One region of the Corynebacterium sp. LK2590 genome, then DNA from elsewhere that is predicted to be linked to it. Evidence: predicted binding sites of a transcription regulator. Region 1 holds the regulator's gene; each other region holds the start of a gene.

The links. Region 1 encodes LexA, which represses DNA repair genes until DNA is damaged. Its sites were predicted from a motif close to CGAACANNTGTTCG; they were not measured.
Region 2: VVR85_RS08275 (DUF222 domain-containing protein) is a predicted target of LexA. The motif match lies at 2,412-2,425, and genes of this name have one in related genera.
Region 3: VVR85_RS06055 (error-prone DNA polymerase) is a predicted target of LexA. The motif match lies at 1,929-1,942, and genes of this name have one in related genera.

What each region holds. Positions count from the first base shown of each region.
Region 1 is NZ_JAYWMH010000001.1:306,153-310,428, forward strand. Features, by position in the region: gene ptsP (phosphoenolpyruvate--protein phosphotransferase) at 1-1,150, shown strand, start outside; gene VVR85_RS01415 (DeoR/GlpR family DNA-binding transcription regulator) at 1,235-2,017, opposite strand; gene lexA (transcriptional repressor LexA) at 2,273-3,025, opposite strand; gene VVR85_RS01425 (hypothetical protein) at 3,236-3,682, shown strand; gene nrdR (transcriptional regulator NrdR) at 3,802-4,260, shown strand.
Region 2 is NZ_JAYWMH010000006.1:33,672-37,947, reverse strand. Features, by position in the region: gene rfbB (dTDP-glucose 4,6-dehydratase) at 1-448, opposite strand, end outside; gene VVR85_RS08275 (DUF222 domain-containing protein) at 769-2,319, opposite strand; gene VVR85_RS08270 (M1 family metallopeptidase) at 2,557-3,951, opposite strand; gene VVR85_RS08265 (alpha/beta hydrolase) at 4,038-4,276, opposite strand, start outside.
Region 3 is NZ_JAYWMH010000004.1:1,027-5,302, forward strand. Features, by position in the region: gene VVR85_RS06045 (methionine ABC transporter ATP-binding protein) at 1-724, opposite strand, end outside; gene VVR85_RS06050 (MetQ/NlpA family ABC transporter substrate-binding protein) at 845-1,720, opposite strand; gene VVR85_RS06055 (error-prone DNA polymerase) at 1,964-4,276, shown strand, end outside.

The DNA of each region.
Region 1 (4,276 bases):
CGGGCCCACCAGCCACACCGCCATCATCGCCCGCCAGCTGGACATCCCGTGCATCGTGGCCACGGGCGCGAAGCTGCGCGAGCTCAGCGCGGGCGAGTGGCTGTTCGTGGACGGTTCCCGCGGGCTGGTCGAAACCGGCGCGGACGCCGACAGCTCCCAGGCCGCCGTGGCCGAGTACCAGGCCAAGGCCGCCAAGATCGCCCAGTGGGAGGGTCCGGCCCAAACCAGCGACGGCTACCGCGTGCAGCTGCTTGCCAACGTCGCCGACGGCAACGCCGCCCGGCTGGCCGCTGGCACCCAGGCCGAGGGCGTGGGCCTGTACCGCACCGAGCTGTCCTTCCTCAACGCCTCGGAGGAACCGAGCGTCGACGAGCAGGCACAGATTTACTCCAAGGTCTTCAACGCCTTCGGCGACCGCAAGGTCGTCGTGCGCACGCTGGACGCCGGCTCGGACAAGCCGATTAGCTACGCCACCCTCGATGATGAGGAGAACCCGGCGCTGGGCGTGCGCGGCCTGCGCATCGCCCGCGACAACGAGTCGCTGCTGACCCGGCAGCTCGACGCCATCGCCCAAGCCGCCGAACAGCGCCCGGAAGGCGCGCAGACCTGGGTCATGGCCCCGATGGTGGCTACCGCGAACGAGGCCCGCTGGTTCGCCGGCCTGTGCCGGGAACGCAACCTTATCCCGGGCGCGATGATCGAGGTCCCCGCCGCGGCCCTCATGGCCGATACCATCATGCCGCACCTGGACTTCGTCTCCATCGGCACCAACGACCTGACCCAGTACACCATGGCCGCGGACCGCCTGTCGCCGCAGCTGGCGTACCTGACCGACCCCTGGCAGCCCGCCGTGCTGCGCCTTATCCAGCACACCTGCGTGGTCGGCGGCGACAACAACGTTCCCGTAGGTGTCTGCGGCGAGGCCGCCGCGGATCCGATGCTCGCCGCCGTCCTCACCGGCCTGGGGGTTAACTCCCTGTCGGCCGCCTCGACCGCCGTTGCCGGCGTGGGCGCGCAGCTGGCCGAGCTCAGCCTCGAGGACTGCCGCAAGATCGCCGCCGCAGCCGTGTCCTGCGAAGGCCCCTCGGAGGCGCGCGACAAGGTCCGCGAACTCATTGAGGAGCTCGCGCAGCCTGAGGTCGAAAGCTAACGGCCCCGGCAGTCCAACTAAACAACCCGGCCGAGCCGCCGCCTTAACGCGGGGCTTGTGCCGGGTTGTTTGTATTGGAGGGGGTTAAGCGTCGACGATGACCACGGTGATCTCGCGCTCGCGCAGCGCGTCAACGAAGCTTTGCGGTGCCGCCGAGTCCGTGATGACGACGTCGATGTCCGAAATCTTGGCGAAGCTGACCAGGTAGTCGTTGCCCAGCTTGGAAGAGTCACACAGGACCACAACCTTTCGGGCGTTGGTCACGAACGCGGCCTTGATGGCCGCCTCCTGGGCGTCTGCGGTGGACAGTCCGTGATCCAGGGTCAGGGCGTTGGTGCCGATGAACGCGACGTCGGCGCGCAGCAGCGCCATGGTGCGCAGGGCGGTATCGCCGACCACGGCCTGGGTTATGCCGCGCACCGTACCGCCCAGTAGTTGTACGTCCTTGATGCCATTATTGGCCAGCGACAGGGCAATGGGCAGGCTGTTCGACACGATCGACAGTTGGTTGGCCAGGGGACTCGCTGCGATGAGATCGCTTAGCGCGTTCGTGGTGGTGCCGGCGTCCAGGAAGATGCTGCCCGGGGTCTCGGGGAGGAATTCGAGGGCCGCCTCGGCGATCGCGGATTTCGCCCCGGTGGCCGAGCGCGAGCGCGTGTCCAGGGTGAACTCGGCGGTCTGGAAGGTCTGCGAGGCCACCGCACCGCCGTGGACGCGGTGGACGACGCCCTCGCGGTCCAGGACGGCCAGGTCGCGGCGGATGGTCTCGGCGGTGACGTCGAATTTATGGGAGAGTTCCGTGACATTGACGCGTCCCTCGACGGCGGTGAGGGACGCAATCTGCCGACGGCGTTCTTCTGCATACATTGGGTAGTTCTCCTCGGTCCGTGGGTACGCGCGCGGATGGGCGCGCGCACACGGTGAAATGGGTCTACTCAAATTGTTCCAGAAAAACCGCGTGGGCAAACACAAACAGAAAAACCCAAGCACCCGGTTCTTGGGTTGCTTGGGTATTTCTTGAGGTAGATCGGGCAAATCGGAACTACGGCCATGAGGCGGGAGTGACCTTTTGCATGCCCCGCTACCTCAGAAAGGGGGAATAACGCGGAATGTTCCGGGGAATTAGAGCTTGCGCATCACGGAGACGACCTTGCCCATGATTTCCGATTCCTCCCCGTTGATAGGGGAATAGGCGTCATTGTGGGGCAGCAGCCACACCCCGGTGGAGTCGCGGTGGAACTCCTTGACGGTGGCTTCCTCGCCCTCCAGGAGGGCTGCGACGAAGTCGCCTTCCTCCGCCGTGGACTGCGAGCGGACGATGACCCAGTCCCCGTCCAGGATGCCGGCGTCCCGCATGGAGTCGCCGACGACCTGCAGCATGTAGAGATCGCCGCCGCCGACGACCTCATCCGGCATGGGGTAGTAGGTGTCGATGTTTTCCTCGGCCGTGATGGGGGTCCCGGCGGCAATGCGCCCGACGACGGGGATGTAGCTGACCTGGCCGGCATCGGGCGGGGTCTGCGGGAGATCCGCGGACTTGCTGGCCTTCTCGGCCTTCGCGTCTTCCTTCTCGGTGTTGAGGTGGCGGACATCGACGGCGCGCGGCTTGTTGGGATCGCGCCGCAGGAAGCCCTTCTCCTCCAGCTGCTTGAGCTGGTAGGCCACCGAGGAGGTCGACTGCAGGCCGGCGGCGTCACCGATCTCGCGGATGCTCGGCGGATAGCCGCGCAGGAGTACGGCGTCGTGAATGACCTCGAGGATGCGCCGCTGGCGGGCGCTTAAGGAGTCGAGTGTCGGTTTTTGTGAGGATTTGCTGGGTCGGGCCATGGTCTTTAACTCTCCAAGTTGACTAGCAGGTCGGTTAGTGGGGGACACAGGCGCTGCGGGCCCGCGAAAATTCCTACCTTCCTTTCTAGCACGAAATGTACAAATGTTCGAGATCTTCGCCCGTGCGCTAGACAAATTTTGGGAACCCTGCTATAAATCGAACACAGAACCTAATTCGAACATTCGAACGAAGGAAAGTCGGTGCCATGTCGGGGTCCGGATTTAGACTCGGTGGCACCAAGGAAAGGAAAGATTACTATGACTCTCGCATTTGATGACCGCCGTATCGCTAACACCGAATTTGCAGCTTACCGCACCGGTTCCCGCACCCCTTCCGTGGTGCCCGCGGCCGCGGTGTGGGAGCCATCGGTCCGAGATTTCGGGGATCGGCAGGGCGCGCCCGCCTGGTCGGGGCACGGCCCGGCTGGCGTGGGGTCGCGCTATTCTCGAACGCTCACGCTAGATAATCGAACAGACCGTCGTTCGCAGCCCGCGCTGAGCGCCGAGGATTTCGCAGGGCAGCCGCGCGGGATGGTCTCCGAGCAGGGGCGCCAGAAGGGCAACTACGCGCTCGGCGCTGTGTTCGGATGTGCAGTCTTCTTGGGCACGCTGGCGGCGGGCATGGGGCTTGTTGACGGCCCGGAGTCCGCCAGCTCGATGGGAGCCGTGGACAGTGCCATCACCCAGCAGGCTCACCTGAACTAGGCCGCGGTCCGGGCACTCGGCTTTCCCATCGCCGCGCGCAGTAGACTGGTAAGGCATCCGCGTGGTCCGCTGGTGCGGATGAAACCGGGAAGCTAGAAAGATACGGGGAGCGAGCCGAGTTGTATTGCCCATTTTGTCACCACGAACAGTCACGCGTCATCGACTCCCGCGTCGTTGACGCGGGTGCTTCCATCCGCCGCCGGCGCGAGTGTTCTTCGTGCCGGGGCCGTTTCACCACGGTCGAAAAGGCGGTGCTGTCCGTGGTCAAGCGCAACGGCCTGTCCGAGCCGTTTAGCCGCGACAAGCTGATCCGCGGCGTGCGCCGGGCCTGCCAGGGCCGTGATGTCTCGGACGACGCCTTGAAGCGCCTGGCCCAGGAAGTGGAGGAGACCGTGCGCAGCCACGGCAGCTCCCAGATCAACGCCAACGATATCGGCCTGGCCATCCTCGACCCGCTGCGCGACCTCGACGAGGTGGCGTACCTGCGCTTCGCCTCCGTGTATAAATCCTTCGACAGCGCGGATGATTTCGAGTCGGAGATCCGCCTGATGAAGCGCCGCGACCGGAGCAACTTCTAGGCTTCGGCCGCGGCAG
Region 2 (4,276 bases), on a different contig from region 1:
AGTACGGCGACGACGGCTGATACGCCGTCGATTCCGTAAAGCGCGTGTCGGCCCCAATCTCCAGATCGCCGAAGACCTCGTCGGTAGAAACGTGGTGGAAGCGGGTCCCGCGGGCGCGGGCGGCTTCAAGCAGGGTAAACGTGCCCACCAGGTTGGTCTGGATGAACGGCGACGGGTCGCGCAGGGAGTTGTCGTTGTGGGACTCGGCTGCGAAGTGGACCACGGCGTCAACGTCCCGCATGACCTGGTTAACCAGTTCTACGTCCGCGATGTCGCCCTGGACGAAGGAGCAGCGGTCCCCCTCCAGATCGGCGATGCTGGCGCGGTTCCCCGCGTAGGTCAGCTTGTCGAGGACGACCACCGAGTAGTCGGTTTCCGCTAGGGTCAGCCGGACGAAATTGGAACCGATGAAGCCGGCCCCGCCGGTCACGAGCAACGTAGACATAATGGTCACCATCCTACTTCAGCGGATCCCGCGGAGCCTGCCACCGCCATCTCCCGCTCCAAAGTTCTGCAGCCAACTCCCGCAGCCAACCCCCCGCTGGCAACTCCCGCTGCCAGCACTTACCGTTAGATCCCCGCCAAGATCCCCGGCGACCATCTCCCACCCCGAGCAGCCCAGTGGACCCAAGCTGCCCCGAACAGTCCTCAGCAGCCCCGGGCAGCTCCGAACAGCCCCGAGGAGCCTCAAGAGCCCAGGCACGCGTGAATCCCCGCCAGGACACACGGGCGTGCCCTTGGCAGGGGAGGGTGAACAGGGACAACATCTTAACTAAACAAAGGAGCCTGGCTGTGCGACTTTGGCGGGGGATCCTCGGCGCCGGGGCTAGCCCCTGCGGTTGGTGCCCCGCGGTGGCGGACCTTATGGCCGCACGATTGCTGGGCCGCGGGCGATTCGTTGAACCGCAGCGGTTGTCCCGGCCCGGCCCGGTGGCCGGTGCGCCCGGTATCGGGGGACCTGTCGGCGTGGCCCATGTTGTTGGCACCATCCCGGAAGTCGTTGTTATCCACGTGATGGCGCCGGCACCGGAGCGTGAGGTTGGAAATATCGGTATCTCCTCCCAAAGCCCAGGCGATGACGTGGTGGACGTCGCAGTCAATCCAGGCCCGGTTGCAGTCCGGGTGGGTGCACACCAGCTCGGAGGCGGCCAGGGCAATCTTTTGCCAGAGGCTCGCCGTGCGCTTATTGCGCGCTAGCTCGAGCGGGAAGCCGTGGGGGTCGAGGACGCAGAGGAAGTCGTGCTCAGCCAGCCCCATCCGGAGAAGGTCGAGCGGGCTGACCGAGATTCCCGCGGTGGTGGGGAAGCGGCTGTCGCCGGTCATGTTCTCGAGGTCGTCCATGGTGAGGGTGACCAGAAGGCCCGCCGCACCACCGGTGGACTGGTCCTTGGAGGATAGGTACCGCCGGCAGATATAGCGCAGGTGGTCCACGTTGCGTTCTTGGAAGCTGCGCTTGTCTTCCTGGTCCAGCCCGCTTTCCTTCAAAGCGGCGTTATCCGCGTTGCGGGCGTTCGCCAGGGCGCTCTTGACGAGCGCGGCGGTGGCGGGGTCCAGGTAGCCGCGGACGTGCACGCCGCCGTCGGCGTCCGGGTTGGACAGGGATAGCCGGCGCTTCTTGTAGGCTGCGTCCTTGTCCTTGGTGCCTTCCGGGGTGCGGGCGGCCAGGTTGGCGTTCTTAATCTGCTTGCGCAGCCAGTCCCGCAGCGTGTGCAGCGAGGTATCTTTTGCCTTTTCCAGGGCCTGCTCGCGCAGCTGCTTGCGGCCCGGGGTGGCGTGCTGATTGAGGTGCTTGAGCTCCGACTCAATCATCGCCAGCACCTTGGCGCTGGTGGTTTGGCCGTCCTCCAGGAGGCGCTTGCGGCGACGCTCCTCAGCTTCCTTTTCCGCCTGTGCGCGGCGCTGCGCTTCCGCGTCGGCGGCCTGCTGGCGGGCGCGCTCCTCATCGCTGACAGCCTGGGCGTCGTCGGGCAGGGGAGTCGGTTCCGGGGCGGGCGCGGCCTCCTCGAGAGGGCTGAACAGATCGCGGCCGGTCTCGAGACGCTCCCGGGCGGTGGCAAAATCCAGGCCGAGGCGTGCCATGAGGTAGTCGATGGCCTTGGATGAGCCGACCTGGCGGCCGGCGTCGTCGCGCTCGGCGAGGAAGGCGAAGGCGGCATCGATGACGGTCTTGTTGTTGAAGGCGTATTCGAAGGCCTCGAAGCCGCGGTGAAGGCGTCCAAAGGACAGGTCTTCGGGTTTCTTCATCAGGGAGCGTAACCGCTCCATGGAGCCAGAGATTTCTTTGAGCGTTGCTAGGATTTCGTCGTGCTGGTCAGTCATGGCGGTCACCCCCTAAGGAACCGTCGTATAGAACCTTTGTTCGCTTACGTGTTCTAGTATACCGACGAAAAAGCCCGTGTCAACAGCAAAAAAGAAAATATGTTCGAATTTTCTAAAGTCCCTGTTCGCCAGAGCTGGCTTAGTTTAAGCCGAAACTAAATTAGGCCGCGAACCAAGCCAACCCAGCCAACCAAGCCAACCAAGCCAACCAAGCCAACCAAGCCAACCCAGCACCAACTACTCCGGGAACCGCGGCAACTCCCGCTCGTTCAGCCATTGGTTCCAGAGGCCCTCCACGTCCGCAACAGAAACACCGGAAGCGCCCTCTTCTGCGTCTTCTACAGCCCCCGTCAGAGCCTCCCAGAAGTCCTGCGCAACCACGTTTCCGTGCTGGTTATCGGCGAGGTAGGAGCGGACGAGGGGGAAGAAGGTGGCATCGCCAAGCAGGCGCCGCAGGGAGTGGATGAACAGGGCGCCGCGCTTGTAGACGCGGTCGTCGAACATGTCGCGGGTGCCGGGGTCGCCCAGCAGGAGGTCGTGGGGCTTGCGGGAGAGGACCAAGTAGTGGGAGTGGGCGGCATCGTGGGCCGTGGCCTGGCCGGTGTGCTCGCCCCAGAGCCACTCGCAGTAGCAGGCGAAACCCTCGTTGAGCCAGATGTCCTGCCAGCGGCTGAGGCCCACCGCGTTGCCGAACCACTGGTGGGAAAGCTCGTGGAAGATGAGCCGCTCAAAGGCGTGGTCGCCGCGCACGTGGTTGGAGCCAAAGATGGAAATGCCCTGCGCCTCCAGCGGGATTTCTAGTTCGTCTTCGGTCACGACCACGCGGTAGTCGGGGAAGGGGTACGGCCCGAAGGTCTCGGCCAAGAAATCGAGCATCTCCTGCTGGCGCCCGAATTCCTCGGTCACCTGTTCACGCAGGTCCGCGGGCGCGTACGCCACCGTGTTGGGGCCCAGGCGGAACTCGCTGAACTCGCCCACCTGCACCGTCGCCAGGTAGGTCGCCATAGGCTTATCGATGCGGTAGTGCCACGCCGTCCGCGACGACCCCGCCGTGGCCTTGTCGACCAGCGTGCCGTTGGCGACGACGGTGAAGGGGTCGTCGGCCGTGATGGCGAGGTCAAAGGTCGCCTTCTGGCTCGGGTGGTCGTCGCACGGGAACCAGCTCGGCGCCCCGTTGGGCTGGCTGGCGACTAGGGAACCGGATTCGGTTTCCTCCCAACCGATTTCACCCCAGGGGCTGGCGATGGGCCGCGGGTTGCCGCCGTAGTGGATAGCCAGCGTGATTTCTGCCCCCGATGCCACCGGCTCCGCAAAGGAAATCCGCAGCTTGCCGCCCGAGGTCTTAAAGCGGGCCACCCGCGGGCCCCCGGGGCAGCTAACGCGGCGCACCGCCATCGCGGGGCCCAAGTCGAGCTGCAGGGCGTTCAGGTCTTCCTCGCCCACCTCGATGGTCAGCGTGGCCTGCGCAGACAGCAGGTTGGGCTCGACCTTGTAGTCCAGCTCCAGCTGGTAGTGGCGCACCCGAAAGCCCAGGTTGTAGTCAACCTTGGTGTACGGGTCCCGGGTGGCGTTAGAGGCAACCCCGGCACTAGAACCAGCAACAGCAGAAAGGGCGGTAGAAGAAAGCATCATGATAGATGCTAAGTCTACCGCCCTTGCAGAAAGCCCCAGGAGCCAGTCCGAGAACCGGCGTTAAGGCCCGCGCTTAGAACGCAGCGTTAGTTGTAGAAGGCCTGCCAGAAGGTGGCCCAGGACTTCTCCAGGTCCTCGCGCCAGCCGGTCCAGTTGTGGACGCCGGCGTTGCGGAAGTTGTAGGTAGCCGGGATCTTCTGGGAGTCCAGCTTGGCCTTGAGGTTGTGGGTGCAGTGGTTGACGCCGGCCTCGATGACGCCGCCCTCGACCTGGTTGATGGCGGAGCCGACGGCGGCCTCAGCCTGGCTGGCGCCCTTGGACTGCA
Region 3 (4,276 bases), on a different contig from region 1:
GCGGGTTGGAGAAGACCTCGTAGATGGAGCCTTGCTCGACCACGCGGCCCTGCTCCATGACGGCGACCTTATCGGCGATGGAGCGCACGACCTCCATCTCGTGGGTAATGACCACGATGGTGATGCCGAATTTCTGGTTGACCTGGCGCAGCAGCTCGAGGACCTCGTGGGTGGTCTGCGGGTCCAGCGCGGAGGTGGCCTCGTCGGCCAGCAGGAGGCGCGGGTTGGTGGCCAGCGCGCGGGCGATGCCGACGCGCTGCTTCTGCCCGCCGGAGAGCTGCTCCGGGTAGCTCGAGCCCTTGTCGCCCAGGCCGACGAATTCCAGGAGCTCCTGCACGCGGCGCTTGCGCTCGGCCTTGGCCACGCCGGCCAGCTGCAGCGGGTATTCGATGTTGCCGGCGGCCGTGCGGGAGTTGAACAGGTTGAACTGCTGGAAAATCATGCCGATGGAGCGGCGCAGGGAGCGCAGCTTCTTCTCCGACATGCCGGCGATGTTGGTCTCGTCCAGCAACAGCTCGCCCTCGGTCGGGGTGTCGAGCCCGTTGATGAGGCGCACCAGGGTGGACTTGCCGGCGCCGGAGTAGCCGATGATGCCCATGATTTCGCCGGGCTCCACGGTCAGGCTGACATCGTCGAGCGCCCGGGTGGTGGTCTTTTTATGCTCAAAGACCTTGGATACGTGGCGGAACTCGACGCGGGTTCCGGTGGTGGGTGATTCGGTCACTAAAAGCCCCTTGGTTGTTGCGTGTGCAGTAGCGGGTTCATTAAACGTGGTACAACCCCGGCAACGCGGTAGCCAGTGGGCTGGGCGCGTCGGCGGGGTGGAAGGTGCCGGGAGTTAAGTTTAGAGGTCTTCTTCCAGGCGCTTGAGGATGTCCTGCAGTTCCTCCGGGGTGCGCTCCACGGAAACGGAGGTGCCCTTGGAGTCTTCCTGCACGGCTTCCTGGACCTCGGGGGTGTGCCAGATCTTGACGAGCTCCTTGAGGGTCTCGTTGTCGGCGTCCTCCGAGCGCACGGCGAAGACGTTGATGTAGGGCTCGGCCTCCTCGGAGTTCGGGTCGTCCTGGACCACCGCGGTGGTCGGGTCGATGCCGGCGCGCTCCAGGAAGGAGTTGTTGATGACGGCCGGGGTGCCCTCGCTGTAGGCGGAGGTGGTCTGCTCGGCGCCGACCGGGGTGACCTTGACCTTGGAGGCCTTCTCGTCAATGTCGGCCGGGGTCGGGGTAATAAGCCCGTCCTGCTTCAGGGTGACCAGGTCCTGCTGGACCAGCAGGTTGATGGCGCGGCCCTGGTTGGTGGAGTCGTTCGGGATGGCGACGTTTTCGCCCTCGATGCCGTCCAGGGAGTTGTGGTCCTTCCAGAACAGGGCCAGCGGCACGATCTCGGTGGCGGCGATCGGCACCAGGTCGGTGCCGTTGCCCTTGTTGTACTCGGCCAGGAACTTCAGGTGCTGGAAGTTGTTGGTGTCCAGCTCGCCCTGCTCCAGGGCCTGGTTCGGGGTGGTGTAATCCGAGTAATTGACGATATCCAGGTCGAAGCCCTGGTCCTTGGCGGCGGTCTCGAATGCCGCCCAGGCCTTCTTGGAGGCGTCGGTGGTGCCGACGGCGATCTTCGAATCCTTGGTAATTTCCCCGCCCTCGGAGTCGGAGGAGCAGGCAACCAGGCCGGTCGCTGCCACGACGGTGGCGGCGGCTGCGGCAAGTGCGCGACGGATCTGCATGAGAATGGTCCTTTTCTGTGTGACTTTTATAAGGCCGGGCGGTGTCTCGGGGCAGTGCCCGAGCGCCGTCGGCAGGCGTAATAAAGCGGGTTGCGGGGCGCGCAACCTCGATGGGTTATAACCTAACAGTCTGTATACCGCTTTGTCTATTTACTTGCAGATTTTATGCATATTCACAGACTGCTCGGTTTGTAAGGTGCGAGTAATTAGAACACGAGTTCGTATCTTGCTAGGCTGTGCGGCGTGAGATTCAACGGTGGACGGGCGCTGAGCTGGTCGCGGCTGGAGCGGATCCTTTCCGGCCGCCCGGCGCTCACGCCTGTGCCCGTAAACCACAGCGCTGAGCAGGACGTACCGCGGGCTAAGGGGAAATCCGCGGTGCCGTTTGCGGAGCTGCACGCCGTGTCGAGCTATTCCTTCCTGCAGGGCGCCTCCGAGCCGGAGGAGTTGGTCGAACGCGCAGTTGAACTAGGCCTGGAATCCCTGGCGCTGGTGGACAGGGACGGGTTCTACGGCCTGATGAAATTCGCCGAAGCCGCCGCCCGCGCGGGCCTGCCCACGGTCTTCGGCGCCGAGCTGAGCCTGGACGAGGGCGTCCTGACGGTGCTGGCGCGCGGCCCGGAGGGCTACCGGCGCCTGTCGCGGCTTATCGCCCAGGCCAAGATGGCGGCTGGGGAGAAGGGCAAGACCGCCTACCCGCCGCTGGCGCAGGTCGCCCGCGCCCTGGGCGAGGAGGTGGTCTACCTCGCCGACGTGGACTGGGTGGACCGGTTGGAGCAGCTGGTGGGCGCCGCCGGGGCCGACAACGTGGTGCTTGAATACGCCAGCACCATGGTGCCGGCGGACGCGGACCGCCACCGCCGGCTGGATGCCGCCCGGGACGGCTGGGGGCTGCGGGCTATCGCGAGCGCCCGCCCGGCGGCGGCGCGGCGCACCCAGGCCCGCCTGGCGGCGGCGAAAAACGCCTTGGCCCACCGGCAGTCCCTGCAGCAGGCGGACCCGGACCAGCACCCGATGGGGGCGAGCTGGCTGCGCTCCGGCGAGGACATGGCGCGCCTGCTTCCCGGGCGCGAGGATCTGCTGGCCGCCGCGGCCCAGCTGGGGCGCGACTGCAGCTTCCGCTGGGACGTTTTGGTGCCCAACCTGCCGCACTTTGACGTGCCGGACGGGCACACGGAGATGACCTGGCTGCGTACGCTGGTTTACGTGCGGGCGCGCAAGCGCTACGCGAGCCGGCCGGCCGATATCCGCGAGCGCGCGAAAAAACAGATAGAACACGAGCTCGCCGTGGTGGAGCAGCTGGGCTTTCCCGGCTATTTCCTCATCGTCACGGACCTGGTGGATTTCTGCCGCCGGGAAAACATCCTGTGCCAGGGCCGCGGCTCCGCCGCCAACTCCGCGGTCTGCTTCGCTCTCGGCATCACGAACGCGGAGCCCATCTCCGCGGGCCTGCTCTTCGAGCGCTTCTTGTCCCCGGACCGGGACGGCCCGCCGGATATCGACGTTGATATTGAGTCCGGCCGCCGCGAGGAGGTCATCCAGTACGTCTACTCCGCCTACGGGCGCCAGCAGGCCGCGCAGGTGGCCAACGTCAACACCTACCGCCGCAAGGGTGCGACCCGGGACGCCGCCCGCGCCCTGGGCTACCCGCAGGGCAGCGCGGACGCCTGGTCGAAGGGCACCGACGAGCCCCCGGCGGACGTGGTCGCACTCGCCGAGGAATTCCTGGGCCAGCCGCGGCACCTGGGCATCCACTCCGGCGGGATGGTGCTGTGCGATAGGCCTATCGCGGACGTGGTGCCCATGGAGTGGGCGCGGATGGAGGGTCGCTCGGTGCTGCAGTGGGACAAGGACGACTGCGCGGCCGCCGGCCTGGTCAAATTCGACCTGCTGGGGCTGGGCATGCTGGAGGCCCTGCACCACATGCAGGACCTGGTGGCCGAGTCGACCGGCCGTGAGGTCAACCTCTGGGAGCTAGATCTGGCGGAGGAGGCCGTCTACGACATGCTCTGCCGGGCTGATGCCGTCGGCGTCTTCCAGGTCGAGTCCCGTGCGCAGCTGGCCACCCTGCCGCGGCTGAAGCCCCGCGTCTTCTTCGACCTGGTCGTCGAGGTCGCCCTCATCCGCCCGGGCCCCATCCAGGGCGGGTCCGTGCACCCGTACCTGCGCCGCCGCGACGGGCTGGAGGAGGTCACCTACGATCACCCGGTGCTGGAAAAGTCCCTGGGCAAGACGCTGGGGATCCCGCTGTTCCAGGAACAACTGATGCAGATTGCCGTCGATGCCGCCGGTTTTACCGGCGCCCAGGCCGACGATCTGCGCCGCGCGATGGGCTCGAAGCGCTCGCCGGAGAAGATGGCCGCGCTGAAAGACCAGTTCTTCGCCGGCCTGGCCGCCACCCACGGGATCACCGGGGAGACGGCGGACAAGCTCTGGAACAAGATCGTGGCGTTTGCCGCCTACGGCTTCCCGGAGTCGCACTCCCAGTCCTTTGCCTCCTTGGTGTATTTCTCCGCCTGGTTCAAGCACCACTACCCGGCGCAGTTCTGCGTGGGC